2 regions of the Paenibacillus dendritiformis genome follow, and region 1 is predicted to be linked to the other one. Evidence: riboswitches for the same ligand, from Rfam matches in the RefSeq annotation. Region 1 holds a riboswitch; the other holds the start of a gene.

Region 1 (3,732 bases):
ATTGTTTATTATTCATTTCGGACTGGCTCAGTTCGGTATCGAGTTCAGCAAATTCACTTCCGGCGCGATCGCCGTCTCCATTAACAGCTCGGCTTATTTGGCGGAGATTTTCCGTTCGGGCATCCAGGCGGTGGATCGAGGGCAGGCCGAAGCGGCACGTTCGCTTGGCATGACCAAAGGCATGACGATGCGCTATATTATTTTGCCGCAGGCATTCCGTACAGTCATTCCGGCAATTGGGAACGAGTTCGTCACCATTATCAAGGAGAGCTCGATTGTCAGCCTGATCGGAATCATGGACATTATGTTCCAGACAGATATTATCCGCAGCAAGACGTATACGGCTATGGGACCCCTCCTTGGAGCAGCTATGATGTACCTCGTGCTGACGATTCCATTGTCTAAGGCAATCGGCCTTCTGGAAAGGAAGTTGAAAAAGAATGATCGAAATTCGTGACCTGCATAAATCGTACGGAGAGCTGAGCATTTTGAATGGCTTGAACATGACGATCGAGCAAGGGGAAGTCGTCGTTGTGATCGGGCCGAGCGGCTCGGGCAAGAGCACCTTTCTCCGCTGTCTCAATTTGCTGGAGACGCCGACCGCGGGCGATATTCTGTTCGAAGGCCTAAAAATTAATGACAAAAAGCATGATATTAACGCAACGCGCACCAAAATGGGCATGGTATTTCAATCCTTCAATCTGTTCCCGCATATGTCGGTGATGGACAACATTACGCTGGCTCCCATTAAAGTGAAAGGGAAGAGCAAGGCGCAAGCAGAGGCGACCGCGATGGAGCTTTTGAAGAAGGTCGGATTGGCGGACAAGGCATCTGCTTACCCAGACCAGTTGTCCGGCGGACAGAAGCAGCGGATTGCCATTGCCCGGGCATTGGCGATGGAGCCGCATGTCATGCTCTTCGACGAGCCGACATCCGCCCTGGATCCCGAGATGGTCGGCGAAGTGCTGGAAGTAATGAAGTCGCTCGCCCGTGACGGGATGACGATGGTGATCGTAACGCATGAGATGGGGTTCGCTCGCGAGGTCGGAGATCGCATCGTGTTCATGGATGGGGGGCATATCGTCGAGCAGGGACCGCCGCAGCAATTGTTCGCTGCGCCGCAGCACCCCCGCACACAGGAATTCCTCGGACAGGTTCTTTAAATGCACGATGCACGCGAAAAGACACAACTAAAAAATCAATGGAGCCGGTTACCCATTGACCCTCCAAAACAGAGCCAGCCGGTGCTTCCGGCTGGCTTTTGCACGTGCGCCGGAAATGCAGAAAGTACGTTCCTCTCATCTGAAAATGAAGCGCCGCCCATAATCCCCTTTTTCCACAGTCAAAAAATCCCTTTCTCTTAAGAACACTATCCTGATGCCAGACAATCAGGAGATTGCGTGCTGCTCCTTACGAGAAGTATCCCCATGGAGCAGGCAGCGTAATAGTACGTGTTGGTTCCTTATGAGCAGTATCCCCATGGAGCAGGCAGTGGAATAATGCGTGTTGGTTCCTTATGGGCAATATCCCCATGGAGCAGGCAGCGTAATAGTGCTTGTTGGTTCCTTATGAGCAGTATCCCTATGGAGCAGGTAGGTAATAGTGCGTGTTGGTTCCTTATGAGCAGTATCTCCATGGAGCAGGCAGTGGATTAGTGAGTGTTGGCTCCTTACGAGCAGTATCCCCATGGAGCAGGCAGCGGAATAGTGCGTGTAGATTCCTTATGGGCAGTATCCCCATGGAGCAGGCAGTGGAATAGTGCGTGTTGGTTCCTTATAAGCAGTATCGCACCTAAGCTGGGATTGAAGTTAAAGGCGCTCTGTTTCATGCCAGCTCGGCTATTCTTCAGAAGCCGCTTCAAAATCATCGTATCTCCTGACGGGCCAGGGCAACAAAGGTTGTGAGCTACCTGACGGAATGGGAGATGATGGAATGGGAGAGTGGTCCAAAGGCAGCGAGCTGCCTCATGGAATGGGAGAGTGGTCTAAAGGTAGCCAATTACTTGACGCAACGGGAGAGTGTCCCAAAGACAGCGAGCTACCTGACGCAACGGGAGAATGTCCCTAAGGCAGCGAACTGCCGACAGAGGGGGACAGTACGAGCAAGCCGCGTGCCAACAGGAAATTAGACATCACCAATATGAGGAAGGGGCAAAACTGTTTACAAATTTGTAATCTATGATATAGTAGTAATCGCTGGTTACAATTTTGTTACATACCTGATTCCTTATGGACGGAATGAAGCGATTTCATAAGTCATTTTGGCCCAGTTCATAGGATTCTGAAGCATGTTGTGGCTTAATTTCCATTAACTGCATGCGCACAGGTTACAAAATTGTGATATGCTGCAATTCGAGCCGAACATAGTACGGGGGATGATTGACCGGTGTTCATTTCACAACGGGATGAGCGCCTTGGGGTGAATCAGAACTGGCGGGTGGCCAGCATGTAGGGTACTCCTTGACCCGAATCCGACAACTAACCTCGCAGGCTAGCTTAAGGAGGAACATACACCATATGCGGAAAAGAACGACATTAAAGCTTGCAGCGGCAGTGCTGGGATTAAATCTTGTATTTCAAATCATGCCGGCATATGCTGAGCCTTACATCGCCCAAGACGGGGACACTTTTTACTCTCTAGCGAAGAAGCATAATATTGATCTGGACGTCTTGATGAAGGCGAACCCGAACATCGATGCTCGGAATATTTATGGAGGGTTGAAGCTGGAGCTTCCGAAAAAGACCTTGCAAGGTCTTGCGGTGGAAGATCAGAACGCTGCTTTGATAGAAGCGGACATGGATGAGACCGCATCGGCAGCGGGTAAGGCTGCAGCAGCAGCGGACGAGCCGGCAGCTGCTGCGGAAAAGGCATCGGCGGTTAAGGAGCAAGTGCAGGAGAAAGCGAAGCAGGCTCCGCAAGCTGCTAAGAATAACGTACTTACCGTCTCCGGCAAGGAGATGACCTATAAAAAGAAATTGAACATGAAGGCCACGGCATATACGGCCCATGCGAGTGAAAACGGAAAATGGGGCGCAGTCGATTACTTCGGCAACCCATTGAAGCTGGGGACGGTAGCCGTGGATCCGAAGAAGATTCCATTGGGAACAAAGCTGTTCATTACCGGCTATCAGTTCAAGCATCTGCCGCAAGGCGGATTCATCGCGGAAGCTCGCGATATCGGCGGCGCCATCAATGGCAACCGGCTTGATATTTTCGTGCCTGTCAGCAAGAAGACCGGCAGCACTTTCGGCATTCAGAATGTCGAAGTATATATAATTTCATAATTCATATCAACATCATTCAACCCCTGTCCATCTTGTGGCAGGGGTTGTTTTTGCATTTCAGGGCTTCAATTGTCTTTTTTATCTTTCCGGTCCTGGAGCAGCTCGGGCACGGTGACAAAACGGTAACGCTGCTTCTTCAATTCCTTGATGATGGAGGGCAGGGCTTTGACCGTTCCTTGCAAGTAACCGTTTTGCTTGCTTCCCCCGGCATGTTGAAGGACGATTGAGCCGGGTCTGACGGCGTTGATTACGTTGTTATATACTTCTCTGGCGTTCAAGCCCCGCCAGTCGTTGGAATCGACGTCCCAATTGACGACCAGATAGCCGTGATCCCCTGCCCACTTTAACTGCTCTTCATTGATTTCCCCGAAGGGAGGGCGATAAAATCTTGGCTTGTAACCAATTATCTCTTCAATTACCCGTTCCGCATCCTTCACTTGCTGCTCGA
Region 2 (3,732 bases), 2.1 Mb from region 1:
GTCCGGGCATGATATTCCATAGATGAAGCACAGAGATGGCGCACGACAGGAGCGAGAGCGCGATCAGCGTGCCCGAGCGGAAGCGGATCTGCCGACGGTAGTAGATGCAGGCCCATAGGGCGAGTATGCTGAACACGAACGAGATCCACCGGTAGCCGATGCGGTACACCGAGCCGGCTGTCTCGGCCTGAGCCTGATCTAGGGCCTCATAGTCGCCCGGAACTTTCCAGACGGGATGCAGCGCCACGACGCGATCTCCGCGCATGCGAACGGACAGCTCTAGCCGGGCCGCGCCGATCTCGCCTTCCTTGACGGTATATCGAAGCTCATCCGGCCAAGAGGGGTCGACGCTCTGCGGCATCAGCTTGGATGGGTCCCAGCCAAGCGCGTTCAGCTCGCGGGCGGCAAGCGGCCGCGCCGTCATTTCGTCGAGCGCCGGAGCCTCCGGCCGCAGACTTCCCGGTACGGCGGCCAATTCATATCCCACTACGCTGCCGCTCGTCATATGTACGTCAACCTTAAAAATGCCTTTCCCGTCCGGGGCCGCGGCTTCCAGCAGGACTTGATAAATGTCTATCGGGGCCTGGTTGTCCCAAGGAGCATAGCTGTCCGCCAGCCTTTCCCGGTTGATATAGCCGGAGGCGAGTCTGTCGGTCTTGTAGACGACGGTAGGCTCTTGTTCCGACAGGACGATCCGGCTTCTCCACGGCTCGCCCTTCACATACTCTAGCGCCCGCTCGGCAGCCTGGCGCTTCGTCAGAAGCGCTCGCTCTTGCTCTGGCCCGGTCCGGCTCGCTTCCTGAAGCGAAGGAATAACAATCTGCAGGAGCACAAACACTATAAATCCAATGATCGAAGCCAGCAATAGGCGTTTCGTTACGCGATGGGACACAGGCATAGCGCGACCTCCGTTCACAATTCCGGTGCTTATCATTATTGTATCCACTCTCTTGCCGGAAAGTCCAGGCATGCAAATTGTGGAAGAAATCAGCTACAAGCTGAAATAGCAAGCGCGAAAGACGCAGTGGGAGATTGGGATAGGATGTAAGCGCTATTTGAAGACTTTTTCCTGTATTTTTTGTTCATTTTGTGCCTGCATGGACTTTGTGCCCCTGTCATGAAACGTATATAATCTCGTTATGAATTCAATACGGCCGAATTTCGTGAAGACGAAAGCGGGGGACCCGATCATTGGGGTGAATTTTGCGCGATCCGCATGAAGGATCGAATGCAAATAGGGCGGCCTGAACGCGCCCGAATCCGTCAGCTAACCTCGTAGGCATTGAACGTCAGGATACCAGCGTTAGCATTGGATCTCCAGTGCTTTTTTTCGTGCTGAAAATGAGGTGAATTCGATGAAATCCATAAAAAAAGCATCCCGATGGCAGCTCACCCCGCCGCGAATTCTGGTTATGGGGTTCGGGACGATTATTCTCATCGGGGCGCTGCTGCTGATGCTTCCGATAGCCAATGCGGACGGCCAGCCTCTCCCCTTCATCGACGCGCTGTTCACAGCCACTTCGGCCACATGCGTGACGGGGCTTGTCGTGGTGGATACGGGCACGCATTTCACCTTATTCGGGCAAATTATCATTATTACGCTGATTCAGGTCGGCGGACTTGGCTTCATGACGATGGCGACGCTGTTCGCTCTTGCCTTCCGCAAGCGTATTTCGCTGAAGGAACGGCTCATTTTGCAGGAAGCGCTGAATCAGGGCAGCATGGAGGGGATCGTTCGCCTGATTCGCAAGGTACTGCTGTACGCGTTCAGCATCGAAGGGGCGGCGGCGGTTCTGTTCACGTTGCGCTGGGCCTGTGACTTGCCGTTCGGCAAGGCATTGTACTTCGGCATTTTTCACGCGATATCGCTATTCAATAACGCCGGGTTCGATCTGTTCGGCTCCGTATCTGGACCGTTCACCAGCCTGACCCTGTATGTGGGCGACCCGATCGTCAATATTGTCGCGATGCTGCTGATCGTTCTGGGCGGACTCGGCTTCATCGTCCTGTCCGATGTGACGGAGTATCGGCGCACCCGCAGGCTGGCGCTGCATTCCAAGGTCGTGTTGACGATGACGGGCTTGCTCATCGCATTGGGCGCCATCGTCATTTTCGTCTTCGAGTTCACGAACCCGGCGACGCTGGGCAGTCTGAACGGCTGGCAGAAGATGTGGGCGGCCTTTTTCCAATCGGTGAGTCCGCGGACCGCCGGGGCGAACACCGTCGATATCGGGGCGATGCGGCAGGCGACGCAGTTCTTCCTTGTCGTGCTGATGTTCATCGGCGCGTCTCCCGGCTCCACGGGAGGCGGAATCAAGACGACGACGTTCGCTATTCTGATCGGCGCCGTCATCACGATGATTCGGGGGAAGGAGGACATCGTCATCTTCCGTCATCGTCTGGGCAAAGACCGGATCTTTAAGGCGGTCACGATCACATTGATGGCCTTGTTCATGGTGATCGGAGTAACGATGGTCTTGTCCACGACTGAGGATCATCCCTTTTTGATGATCTTGTTCGAGACGACCTCGGCCTTCGGCACCGTCGGGTTGACGGCGGGGTTGACGACTGATTTGACGGTGGTCGGCAAAATATTGATCTGTCTGATGATGTTCGCGGGCCGGCTCGGTCCGATTACGCTGGCCTATGCCTTAGGCCCGAAAAGCGAACGTGAGCTATACAAGCACCCGGAGGGCAAAATTACGATTGGATAATCGGTCTGCATTCCGGGGTTACCTATAGAAGAAGAGTAATGGGCGAAGGAGCAATACGAACATGGAGTTACAGCAATTTGCAGTCGTGGGGATGGGCAGATTCGGGTCGAGTCTGGCGCAGGAGCTGGTCGAGCTTGGCCATCAGGTGTTGGGGATCGACAAGGATGAAGAGGTGGTGTCGGAGATGAACAACGTCTTGACGCACGCCGTCGTTGCCGATGCGGCGGATGAGGATGTGCTTCGTTCGCTCGGCATCCGTAACTTCGATTGCGCGATTGTCGCGATTGGAAATGATCTGCAGACAAGCATTCTCGTCAGCATCCAAATGAAGGAGCTTGGCGTCAAAAAAGTGGTGGCCAAAGCCGTCTCGGAGCTGCATGGGCGCGTGCTGGAGCGAATCGGCGTCGATCGGGTCATCTATCCGGAACGGGATATGGGGATCCGGGTCGCCCATCAGCTGGTATCGCCGAACCTTCTCGATTATATCGAGTTGTCCAAAGACTACACGATTGCGGAGCTGAGTGTTCCCGGCAGCTTGTGCGGCAAAACGCTCAAGGATGTCAACCCGAGAGCCCGGTACGGCTGCAGCATCGTGGCGCTGCATAAGCCGAACGGCGTCATTATTGCTCCATCGGCCGAGGATGTCCTCCAGGACGAGGACGTCATGGTCGTCATCGGGACGAACGCCCAGATCGATCAATTCGAGGATCAGATCGGGAAGCGCAAGTAGATACCACAAAGCCCTCCTTGCCATTACGGCGGAGGGCTTTGTTATATTCCGGGCAGGATTAGAACAGAATTTTAGTCATGATCAATAAGAGCAGGAAGTAGCCGCTGAGGCCGGCCAGCATATATACGAAGCGGTTGTTCCGCGACACTTGGGCCTGCTCCAGCGATTCATAGATGGTCATCATGACCGATACGAGCCAGGCCAGACCGGCTATGGCGAGCGCCAAGGAATAGAATGTCAGCAGCGCAATGATTCCGGCCACTGCATAGATAGGCCCGTAAGGCATCT

Evidence for each region. Region 1 has a riboswitch for cyclic di-AMP ahead of L6439_RS15300 (3D domain-containing protein). Riboswitches for the same ligand answer to the same signal wherever they lie in the genome.
Region 2: linked by a shared signal. The riboswitch ahead of L6439_RS05895 (TrkH family potassium uptake protein) and the one ahead of L6439_RS15300 (3D domain-containing protein) in region 1 are both predicted to bind cyclic di-AMP.

What each region holds. Positions count from the first base shown of each region.
Region 1 covers NZ_AP025344.1:3,479,079-3,482,810, reverse strand. Annotated here, with positions in the region: gene L6439_RS15310 (amino acid ABC transporter permease) at 1-457, shown strand, start outside; gene L6439_RS15305 (amino acid ABC transporter ATP-binding protein) at 441-1,163, shown strand; cyclic di-AMP (ydaO/yuaA leader) riboswitch at 2,333-2,508, shown strand; gene L6439_RS15300 (3D domain-containing protein) at 2,517-3,284, shown strand; gene L6439_RS15295 (polysaccharide deacetylase family protein) at 3,350-3,732, opposite strand, start outside.
Region 2 covers NZ_AP025344.1:1,339,356-1,343,087, forward strand. Annotated here, with positions in the region: gene L6439_RS05890 (CPBP family intramembrane glutamic endopeptidase) at 1-898, opposite strand, end outside; cyclic di-AMP (ydaO/yuaA leader) riboswitch at 1,143-1,297, shown strand; gene L6439_RS05895 (TrkH family potassium uptake protein) at 1,356-2,714, shown strand; gene L6439_RS05900 (potassium channel family protein) at 2,776-3,444, shown strand; gene L6439_RS05905 (hypothetical protein) at 3,503-3,732, opposite strand, start outside.